Regions from separate parts of the Pseudomonas sp. GW821-FHT09C10 genome, predicted to be linked through region 1. Evidence: predicted binding sites of a transcription regulator. Region 1 holds the regulator's gene; the other holds the start of a gene.
What was found. Region 1 encodes FliA, which starts transcription of late flagellar genes. Its sites were predicted from a motif close to CTAAAGTTTNNNNNNNNNNNGCCGNTAA; they were not measured.

Region 2: the regulator FliA is predicted to act here: its motif matches at 1,790-1,817, upstream of AC07OT_RS25935 (methyl-accepting chemotaxis protein).

Annotation. Positions count from the first base shown of each region.
Region 1 is NZ_JBWKPE010000012.1:26,477-32,113, forward strand. Features, by position in the region: gene AC07OT_RS21635 (chemotaxis protein CheA) at 1-1,630, opposite strand, end outside; gene AC07OT_RS21640 (protein phosphatase CheZ) at 1,642-2,430, opposite strand; gene AC07OT_RS21645 (chemotaxis response regulator CheY) at 2,449-2,823, opposite strand; gene fliA (RNA polymerase sigma factor FliA) at 2,994-3,734, opposite strand; gene fleN (flagellar synthesis regulator FleN) at 3,731-4,564, opposite strand; gene flhF (flagellar biosynthesis GTPase FlhF) at 4,670-5,637, opposite strand, start outside.
Region 2 is NZ_JBWKPE010000016.1:120,775-126,411, reverse strand. Features, by position in the region: gene AC07OT_RS25945 (hypothetical protein) at 88-960, opposite strand; gene AC07OT_RS25940 (hypothetical protein) at 1,173-1,628, opposite strand; gene AC07OT_RS25935 (methyl-accepting chemotaxis protein) at 1,870-3,891, shown strand; gene AC07OT_RS25930 (alpha/beta hydrolase family protein) at 3,988-5,028, shown strand; gene AC07OT_RS25925 (helix-turn-helix domain-containing protein) at 5,119-5,364, shown strand; gene AC07OT_RS25920 (low molecular weight protein tyrosine phosphatase family protein) at 5,381-5,637, shown strand, end outside.

The sequences.
Region 1 (5,637 bases):
AGCACTCGGTGTCGGTCAGGCGGTCGGCGGCGTCCTTGTCCATCACGCCGCGCTTGACCGCGATATTGCGCAGGATGGTCGGGTCCATGCCCTTGCCGTCATCGGTGATCGACAGCAGGATGTGGTCGCCTTCCTGCTCGGCCGCCAGGATCACTTTGCCGCCACGGGACTTGCCCGAGGCCTCGCGTTCTTCCGGGGTTTCGACACCGTGGTCGACAGCGTTGCGCACCAAGTGGACCAGCGGGTCGGCCAGGGCCTCGACAAGGTTCTTGTCGAGGTCGGTTTCTTCACCCACCAGTTCCAGGTTGATCTCTTTCTTCAGCTGGCGCGCGAGGTCGCGAACCAGGCGCGGGAAGCGACCGAAGACTTTCTTGATCGGCTGCATGCGCGTTTTCATCACCGCGGTCTGCAGGTCGGCGGTGACCACGTCGAGGTTCGACACGGCCTTCTGCATGGCCTCATCGCCACTGCTCAGGCCCAGGCGCACCAGGCGGTTACGCACCAGTACCAGCTCGCCGACCATGTTCATGATGTCGTCCAGCCGCGCGGTATCGACCCGCACGGTGGTTTCGGCCTCACTGGCCGGTTTTTCCGCGACCGGTGCGGCAGCGGCACGCGCTGGAGCCGGGGCAGCAGCCGGCGCAGGCGCAGGCTTGGCGGCGGGCGCGGCGGCTTTGGCGGCAACCGGTGCCGCCGTGGCTGCAGCAGCGGCCGGGGCGACTTCGGTGAACTTGCCCTTGCCGTGCAGATCGTCCAGCAGTGCTTCGAATTCGTGATCGGAGATCAACCCATCGTCCGCAGGCTTGGCGCCGGCAGCGGGTGATGCCGGGGCCGCAGCCGTAGCGGCGACGGCCGGCAAGGCATCGGCCGCGAAGGTGCCCTTGCCATGCAACTGGTCGAGCAACGCTTCGAATTCATCGTCAGTGATGTCGGTGCTGGCAGAAGCGGCAGGCGCATCCGCAGCATCGGCGGCGGCACCGGCAGGCGCCACGGCGTCGGCAGCGAACTGGCCCTTGCCGTGCAATTGATCGAGCAGGGACTCGAACTCAGCGTCGGTAATGTCCTCGCTGGTCGGCGCGGCAGCCGGGGCAGCCGGGGCAACCGCAGCCGGCGCTTCGGCTTCGGCCTTGACGGCACTGAGGGAGCTGAGCAGTTGCTCGAACTCGCTGTCCGTCACATCAGGCTCCGCCACCGGTTCCGGCTCGGGTGCGGCTTCGACCACCGGCGCTGCCGAGGTGTCGGCCGGCTCTGCATAGCGCGCCAGGGCGGCCAGCAGTTCCGGAGTGGCTGCGGTGATCGGGGCACGCTCGCGCACTTCGCTGAACATGCCGTTGACCGCATCCAGTGCTTCGAGAATCACGTCCATCAACTCCGAATCAACGTGACGCTCACCCTTGCGCAGGATGTCGAACACGTTCTCGGCGATGTGGCAGCACTCCACCAGCTCATGGAGCTGGAGGAAGCCGGCGCCCCCTTTTACAGTATGAAAACCGCGAAAAATTGCATTGAGCAGGTTCGCATCATCCGGGCGGCTTTCCAGCTCGACCAGTTGTTCGGACAGTTGCTCTAAAATTTCGCCGGCCTCTACAAGGAAATCCTGAAGGATCTCTTCATCGGCGCCGAAGCTCATGTGGGTGCTCCTTAGAAGCCTAAACTGGATAACAGGTCATCTACGTCATCCTGACCTGACACAACGTCTTCACGTTTATCGGCATGAATCTGCGGACCTTCACCCTTGGCGAGATGTTTTTGTGGATCTTTTTCAGAGAGGATCGCTTCGCGGTCATGTTCGATGCCGGCAAAACGGTCGACCTGGCCGGCCATGAGTACCAATTTGAGCAGGTTGCTTTCCACTTCGGTGACCAACTGGGTCACACGCTTGATCACCTGACCGGTCAGGTCCTGGTAATCCTGGGCGAGCAGAATGTCATTGAGGTTGCTGGAAACCATGCGGTTTTCCTGCTCGCTGCGTGACAAGAACCCTTCGACCCGACGGGCCAGCTCACGAAACTCTTCCGCACCGACTTCACGGCGCATGAAGCGGCCCCAGTCAACGCTCAGGGCGTGGGCTTCCGTGGCCATGCCGTTGACCAGGGGCGTGGCGTTTTCCACCAGGTCCATGGTGCGGTTAGCCGCCGCCTCGGTCAGCCTGACCACATAGGACAGGCGTTCGGTGGCGTCGGTGATCTGCGAAATCTCTTCGGCCTGGGGCATGTGCGGGTCAATCTGGAAATTGACGATCGCGCTGTGCAGCTCGCGTGTGAGCTTGCCCACTTCCTGGTACAGGCCGCGGTCACGGGTCTGGTTGAGCTCATGGATCAACTGCACCGCGTCGCCGAACTGGCCTTTTTCAAGGCTGTCAACCAACTGGTGAGCATGCTTTTTCAGGGTCGACTCAAAGTCTCCCTGTGACGTTTCTTTATGCTCCATAGCTCCCCCGCGATGGCATCAGCCGTGGATGCGTTCGAAGATCTTTTCGATCTTCTCTTTCAAGGCCTGTGCAGTGAATGGTTTGACCACGTAACCGTTGACCCCGGCCTGGGCGGCTTCGATGATCTGTTCACGCTTGGCTTCGGCGGTCACCATCAACACGGGAAGGCTGCGCAATTTTTCGTCGGCACGCACGTGGCGCAACAAGTCGATGCCGGTCATGCCCGGCATGTTCCAGTCCGTTACCAGAAAGTCGATGCTCCCGCTGTTGAGGATCGGAATCGCCGTAAGGCCGTCATCCGCCTCGACCGTGTTTGTGAACCCAAGGTCACGCAACAGGTTTTTTATGATCCGCCGCATCGTTGAGAAGTCATCAACGATGAGGATTTTCATGTTCTTGTCCAATTCGACCTCCAAGCAGTCTTAAACGCGCCCAGCACCTGGACGCGCCATTTCAATCAACAGGCATTACACAAAAAGGACTGCCAAGGGCACCACGGCCCGAGCCCGCGAAGGCCTATCACCTTCGCGGTATCGCTTTGCAATGCTCCCCACACTGCCTGTCAGCGCGCTCGCCACTCTCCCAGACGCCCCCGCAAGCGGGCCGCGCACTGGCTATGCAACTGGCTGACACGGGATTCGCTGACCCCCAGGACCTCACCGATTTCCTTGAGGTTCAGCTCTTCGTCGTAGTACAGCGCCAATACCAACCGCTCGCGCTCCGGCAAGTTGGCAATGGCGTCCGCCAACGCGCCCTGGAAACGCTCATCTTCCAGGTCACGGGACGGCTCCATATGCGCGCTCGCGCCGTCCTCGTGCAGCCCTTCGTGTTCGCCGTCCTGCAACAGGTCGTCGAAACTGAACAGGCGGCTGCCCAAGGTATCGTTCAAAATCCCGTAATAATCGTCGAGACTCAATTGGAGTTCGGCCGCAACTTCGTGATCTTTAGCGTCGCGACCGGTTTTTGCTTCAATTGCACGAATTGCGTCACTGACCATGCGTGTATTGCGGTGCACCGAACGCGGCGCCCAGTCACCCTTGCGCACTTCGTCGAGCATCGCGCCACGGATGCGGATACCCGCATACGTCTCGAAGCTCGCGCCCTTGCTCGCGTCGTACTTGGTCGACACTTCGAGCAGACCGATCATGCCCGCCTGGATCAGGTCTTCGACCTGGACGCTGGCGGGCAGACGTGCCAGCAGGTGATAGGCGATGCGCTTGACCAGTGGCGCATAGCGCTCGATCAACTCGCCCTGGCTGTCACGGGCAGATTTCTTGTAAGCGTTATAGCCGTTCGCTGTCATAGCACCGGTCCTGCACTCGTCTGATGCACCAATCGCTCGACGAAAAACTCCAGATGCCCCCGAGGGTTGGCAGGCAACGGCCAGGTATCGACCTTCTGGGCAATAGCCTTGAACGCCAATGCGCACTTGGAACGAGGGAACGCTTCGTAGACTGCACGCTGCTTTTGCACAGCCTTGCGCACACACTCGTCGTAGGGAACTGCACCGACGTATTGTAAGGCGACATCGAGAAAGCGATCCGTGACCTTGGTCAACTTGGCGAACAGGTTGCGGCCTTCCTGCGGGCTCTGGGCCATGTTGGCCAGGACGCGGAAGCGGTTCATGCCGTAGTCACGGTTAAGCAGTTTGATCAGGGCGTAGGCGTCGGTGATCGAGGTGGGTTCATCGCAGACCACCAACAAGACTTCCTGCGCCGCGCGCACGAAGCTGACCACGGACTCGCCGATCCCGGCGGCGGTGTCGATCACCAGCACGTCGAGGTTGTCGCCAATGTCACTGAATGCCTGGATCAGGCCGGCATGCTGCGCCGGGCTCAGGTGCACCATGCTCTGGGTACCGGAGGCGGCCGGCACGATGCGGATCCCGCCAGGGCCCTGGAGCAGCACGTCGCGCAGCTCACAGCGCCCCTCGATCACATCGGCCAGGGTATGTTTGGGCGTCAGTCCCAGCAGAACGTCGACGTTCGCCAGCCCCAGGTCAGCATCCAGCAGCATGACGCGACGGCCAAGCTCTGCCAGGGCCAGGGACAAATTCACTGACACGTTAGTTTTCCCGACGCCACCTTTGCCGCCGGTCACCGCGATCACCTGTACGGGATGCATGCTGCCCATTTTATTTCTTTACCTTGTCTTGCTTAGACGCAGGCTACATGGCTTGGCCGCGTGAATCGCTTGCAGACCATCGATGTAGGTACATTTCACGGTGTTCATCGCACCTCAACCCACCCGTTTTGCCGGGTTGTGGTAAAGGTCGGCGAACATATCGGCCATCGCTTCCTCGCTAGGCTCTTCTTGCATTTGCACGCTGACGGCGCGGCTGACCAGCTGATGACGGCGCGGCAGATGCAAATCATCCGGGATCCGCGGCCCGTCGGTCAGGTAGGCAACCGGTAGTTCATGGCTGATAGCCAGGCTCAACACTTCGCCCAGGCTGGCGGTTTCATCCAGTTTAGTCAGGATGCAGCCGGCCAGACCGCAACGCTTGTAGCTATGGTACGCAGCGGTAAGAACCTGTTTCTGGCTGGTGGTTGCAAGCACCAGGTAATTTTTCGACTTGATGCCACGCCCGGCCAGGCTTTCCAGTTGCAGGCGCAACGCCGGATCGCTGGCCTGCAGGCCGGCGGTGTCGATCAGCACCACGCGCTTGCGCAGCAACGGATCGAGCGCGTTGGCCAGGGACTGGCCCGGGTCGACGTGGGTGACCGGCACATTGAGGATACGGCCCAGGGTCTTGAGCTGTTCCTGGGCGCCGATGCGGTAGCTGTCCATGCTCACCAGTGCGATGTTGTTCGCGCCGTACTTGAGCACATAGCGCGCCGCCAGCTTGGCCAGGGTGGTGGTCTTGCCCATGCCGGCAGGGCCAACCATGGCGATCACACCGCCCTCTTCCAGGGGTTCGATTTCCGGGGTGGCGATCATCCGCGCCAGGTGGGCCAGCAACATGCGCCAGGCCTGGCGAGGCTCTTCGATTTCGGTGGTCAGGGCCAGCAGGTCGCGGGACAACGGGCCGGACAGGCCGATGCGTTGCAGGCGGCGCCACAGGTTGGCCTGGTGCGGTTTGCTGCCTTGCAGTTGGGTCCAGGCCAGCGAGCCCAGTTGCACTTCCAGCAGCTCGCGCAGGCCGTTGAGTTCAAAACGCATCGAGTCGAAGACACGCTGGTCGACTGCTGCAGCCGGGGCTGGCG
Region 2 (5,637 bases), on a different contig from region 1:
ACGGCTGCTTCTGGCCGAGAGCTACCTCTGCTGAAGTCAGGAAACGGCCAAAGGTGGTCTGTGAGAAGCGTCCAAAAAAGCTCAAGACTACTCTTCCTCTTGGGCATCGATGAGCGCTTTGAAGAGTTGATTATTCACATGCATAACGAAGTCATGGATATCTCTCATCATTGCTAGGACCGCAATGCTCGAGAATTCCTGTTCTTTGCCTTGGAGGCTTCTCCCGTTACGATGCACGATATCGTGCCGAAGAGCCACCGCACGATGAAGTCGCTCTTTAAGTTCAAGGCTTGGGAAAACCTGAATATTGAATGCAATCTCATAAAGCTGCTCAACTTTTCCCAGCCGATGATAGATCTGATCTCGCAAGTAGTCTTGGACACGTCTTTCTACCGTCAAACTCTCATTCCATGCTTCAAAAAGGGTGATCTTCTGAGAAGACAATTTTTCCTCTTTCAAGAGAAGATTCTCAGTTACGCCTATCTCTTCTGCCACAAGTGCCATAAGTGTGTTGGCAAGGTAAGCCTCCATTGCGCTGATTAGTCCAGATAGCACCAGCTTATTAATTTCCGGAGCAGAGCTCTTGAGTAATCCTGATCCGCCAATACCATACGTATGCAGTACCTCAGTCATATGAGTGTAGCTCGACAGGAACTCGAATAGCGGATCGTCAGTCGCCCGGACGTTATTCTGACCAGAGCTGGTGGCATGCGAATCGGAAAGTTCTGTGAGAACACTGGAGAATACCTCCACATTTTGGTAGTCCACTAACGTGACTTCGTACCTGTAGGGAGTTTTTTTCACAGTTGCGTCGTAACGCTTTCCGCAATTGTCACAGTCAATCACAGCATTTCGAGTGGACGGCTTTTCAAGCCAGCTTGTGTCGGGAGCAGGTACTGAGGTCCGACTGGTGTGTGCACAACTAGGACACTTAAACAGAACGACGGTGCTGAAAGGCATCGGAGACATCCGGAAAGAGACAATGAAGGGAGCACTACACAACCCTAGCTGAGTTCGGTAATGCCTTGAAAGTTTTGATACTCGATTGCGATGATCTCCATCCGTTGGAGTCAGTCTAAAAATAGACCTTCGAGAATACCCGCTTGGAGTTGAAACAGATTGAAGCCGAAGTCCGCTTTTGGCCGAGAGGGCACTCTCCCGCCTCCGTAAAGTTAAATCTCCGATACGGCTTTTACAGCGCTGACATAGGGGGCTGAGCTGAATTTAAATGGGCCAACGTTACGTATTACGCGAGGTTCTTCATATCCATTTTCGTAAGCAAATTCCTCCCAAATAATCTCGCTATTACATCCGCGAATTTGCACTGAGTAGGCTCCACATCCGATGTCGCCACACTCTGGGCAGATGTAAATCAACACCCGATACGGCTCCACCTCTGACTGACCGCCTCGAAGGAGGCTATCGGCAAAAAGGAGATTTTGTTCTGAAAAACCCGATACGAAACCGCTCATGAAGTCAGAGTGGCCACCGTCAGCGGTCACTAGAATTTCTAATAAAGAACGGTCGTCAATTCGAAAATCGGAAAAGCAACGCTCAACAGTGGTACAGCCGTTTGATGAGCCTCCAAGGCGGACGGTACTCTTAAACGTCAGAGTGCTGAGCTGCATGTTGTGCTCCTTGCGAAAAAAATCACGATTAGACACATTGGGCGTGAACCAGGCAATACCAGAGGGCACAAGCGAATGTCTGCTTCTGGCCGAAAGCAGCCCCTCTATAAACACCAACCTAAGAACAACCGCGTCCATCCGTCGCATCCCCCACCCACCCCCTCCAGCCCCCACCCAACCTGCCGATAACCCTACTAATCACATGCCTACCCCCGCATCCCCACCCGACCGAGCCCACCCCATGAATCCACTCTCCCTCCTGAAAAAATCCCGGCCCGCTCGCCAAGGCACCACCACCCTCACCAGCACCGCCAACAACCTGGACGCCGCACTCACGGCCCTGCGTATCACCCCCACCCTGATCACCGGCTTCATCTCCCCCCACCTGGACGTCGACGCCATCGCCGCCAAGCTCAAGCGTCGTTTCCCCCAGTCCACCCTCAGCCTGTGCACCACCTCCGGCGAGCTGTGCAATGCGCCCGGTTCGCTGTATTGCGCCACCGGCGAGCGCTGGGACCGGGTGGTGTTGCAGTTGTTCGACGACAGTCTGATCGCCTCGGCCGAGGTGGTGATGGTGCCGTTGGAGTGTGAGGACATTCGCGGTGGCGGCACTCGTCTGGGGATGCAGGAGCGGATTGCCAAGTTGGTGGCGAATATCAAGCGGGTGCAGGTACGTACGTCGATCGATCATCGCGATACGTTGGCGTATGTGGTGTTCGATGGGTTGTCGGCGTCGGAGTCGTTTTTTATGGAGGCGCTGTATGAGTCGGGGCGGTTTCCGTGTTTGTTTGTAGGGGGATCGGCCGGGGGTAAGTCGGACTTCCAGAAGACGCTGATTCATGACGGCCAGCGCAGTTATCAGAACCATGCGCAGATTGTGTTCCTGAAAACGGCGGCCCATGTGCGGTTTGGGGTGTTCAAGAGCCAGAACTTCAAGGCGGCGGATTTGACCTTCAGTGTGCTGACCGCGTCGGTGGAGGACCGCACGATTGACCAGGTGATCGACAGCAGCGGCAATATCAAGAGCATGGTGCAGGCGCTGTGTGATGCGTTCAGTTGCGCGCCCCAGGCGTTGGAGTCGAAGCTGGCGGATTATTCGTTTGCGATTCGGGTGGGCAGTGAGTTGTTTGTGCGGTCCATCGCGCGCATCGATTATGAGCAGCAGATCGTGCAGTTGTTTTGCGACGTGGCGCCGGGCGAGGAGTTGGTGATGGTGCGGCGTACGCCATTGCGGGAGGCGACGCGCCTGGATTATGAGCAGTTCCTGCGCGGCAAGGGTGGCCAGCCGGTGGCGGGGATTTTGAATGACTGCATTCTGCGCCGGCTGAACAACGGCGCCGAGCTGGGCAGCATGGCCGGCACGTTTGGGGATGTACCGCTGGCGGGGTTTTCGACCTTTGGGGAGATTCTGGGCTTGAACCTGAACCAGACGCTGACGGCGATTTTTTTCTTTCGGGTGGCCAAGGGTGCGAGTTTCAGTGATGAGTACGTGGACAACTTTATCGCCCATTACGGCGAGTTCAAGGCGTTTTTCCTACGGCGCCAGGTGAAAAAGCTGGCGGGGTTGAACCATGTGGTGGTCAAGCAGATCACCGCGTTCAAGAACAATGACTTCAGCAACACCCTCAATACCCGTGGGCTGGACCGCAATATCTTGCCGGTGTTCGAAGGCCTGGCGGACTTGGGCATGGTGTTGGCCAATGCCGAGCGGCAGCAGGAGGACATCGCCGCGCAGCTCAAGCATTACTCGGGGGAGTTGCACGCGTCGATGGATGAACTGGTGGGGACCATCGATCAGCAGAACGCCGTGTCGGCCCAGGCCGGGTCGACGGTGGAAGGGCTGTCCAGCCAGGCGGATGTGGCGGTGGAGGGTGCGCGTACGCTGGCGGGCTCGAGTTTGCGTATCCAGTCGATTGTGCAGGTGATCCAGCAGATCGCCGGGCAGACCAACTTGCTGGCGCTCAACGCCGCCATTGAAGCGGCGCGCGCAGGCGACCTGGGCCGAGGCTTTGCGGTGGTGGCGGACGAGGTGCGCAAGCTGGCGGAAATCACGCGCAAGAATGCGGCGGAGATTGGTGTGGATATCGACTTGTTGTCGAGTGAGATCCAGCGGGTGGCCCAGCAGATTGAAGACCAGTCCACCGGGGTGGGTGCGTTGCGGGAGATGCTGGATACCCTGGAGGCGTCGAGCCGCGCCACCGAAGGCACGGCGCAACGGACCAAGACCATTGCCGATACGTTGACCGGGCTCACCCATGCGTAGGCGCTAGCAGCAGGTAAAAAAACGGCGCGGGGCTCATGGCACTGAACGGGGGATTCAGTGCATGATGCGTCGCTCATATCAAGGACGATAACAACCGTGAAAAACGCCCTCGCCGCCCTGCTATTGCTGTGCCTGACCGCTCCTGCCTTCGCCGCCGAAAACCTCGTCGGCTTCAAGACCGTCACCCTGCCCGATGCGCAATACAAGCGTCCACTTGAGCTGGTCGTCTGGTACCCCGCCACCACCACCGCCAACCCCACCCTGATCGCCGACAACGCGGTGTTCATCGGTGCCCTCGCCGTACCCGACGCCCCGCCGGCTGCCGGCGAGCATCCGCTGGTGGTGCTCTCCCACGGTTATGGCGGTAACTGGGGCAAGCAGGTGTGGCTGGCCAGTGCGCTGGCGCATCAGGGCTACATCGTGGCGGCGGTCAACCACCCCGGCACCACCACCAAAGACCGTAACCCGCAAACCGCCGCGCAGTTATGGCTACGCCCGGCCGACCTGAGCCGCGCGATCGATGCGGTGTTGGCTCAGCCAAAGCCATTTGGCGCGGTCGCGAAAGGCCAGATCGCCGCCGTGGGCCATTCCCTGGGCGGCTGGACCGTGCTGGAACTCGCCGGGGCGCGCTTCGATCCCGAGCTGTTCAGCCGCGACTGCAGCGTCCACCCCAAGCTCGGCGGTTGCATCGGCTACCAGGAGATGAACCCCGCCGGCACGCCAGAAGGTAAAGTGCGCTTGGCGGCGGATTTGAGCGACAAGCGCGTCACCGCCATCGTGTCCCTGGACCTGGGCCTGTCCCGCGGCTTCACCGACGCCAGCCTGGCGGCATTGCCGGTACCGGCGCTGGTGATTGCGGGGGGCGTGCCGTCGGAGGATATGGACCCGCAGCTGGAGTCCGCCGACATGGTCAAGCGGCTGCCTGCAGCAACGACGAAGTACGTGGAGATCGCCGACGCTACGCACTTCAGCTTTATGTCGATCTGCAAGCCGGGGGGCATGGCGCTGATCGAGGAGAGTTCGCCGGGCAACGGCATGATTTGCCGCGATGGTGAGGGGGCCCGGCCGAGGGCGGAGATTCAGCAGCAGGTGGTGGGGCTGATCAGTGAGTTTTTGAAGCGCTCGTTTCGCAATTGAAGAAAGCAGGATGTTCATCTCATAGTGCATCAAATACGATGCGGTTTCGGTGAGCACCTCACTGATGCACTGTATAGGATGCAATCGGGTATGAACGATCTAGGCCCCCTGATCAAAAATTTGCGTAAAGCCGCCGGCCTCTCCCAAAGCCAACTCGCACAACGACATGGTATGAGTCGCGCAACCATCTCGGGGATCGAAAACAACACCGTCCCAGAGGTGGGGATTCGCAAAGTTGCGGCGATTCTTGAGGGGCTGGGATATACATTGACGGCGACGCCTCGGCGTCGCCGTATGACCCTCGATGAGCTGAAAACAATAAATATCCATGACTAGCTGGATAGGCAACAACGTGGCAAACCTACTGTTTATCTGTAGCCGCAACCAATGGCGCAGCCCTACTGCGGAAGCCATCTGGCGCCGTCGCCCGGGCTTTAATGCGCGCTCAGCGGGCACCAGTCTGAATGCACGTAAAACTATCGGCGCAGCGGATATTCGTTGGGCAGATGTCATCTTCGTCATGGAACGTAAACACCTGCATCGACTAAAAGCAGAATACGCACGCTTGCTTGAGCATAAGCCGCTTCACTGCTTGGATATTCCGGATGA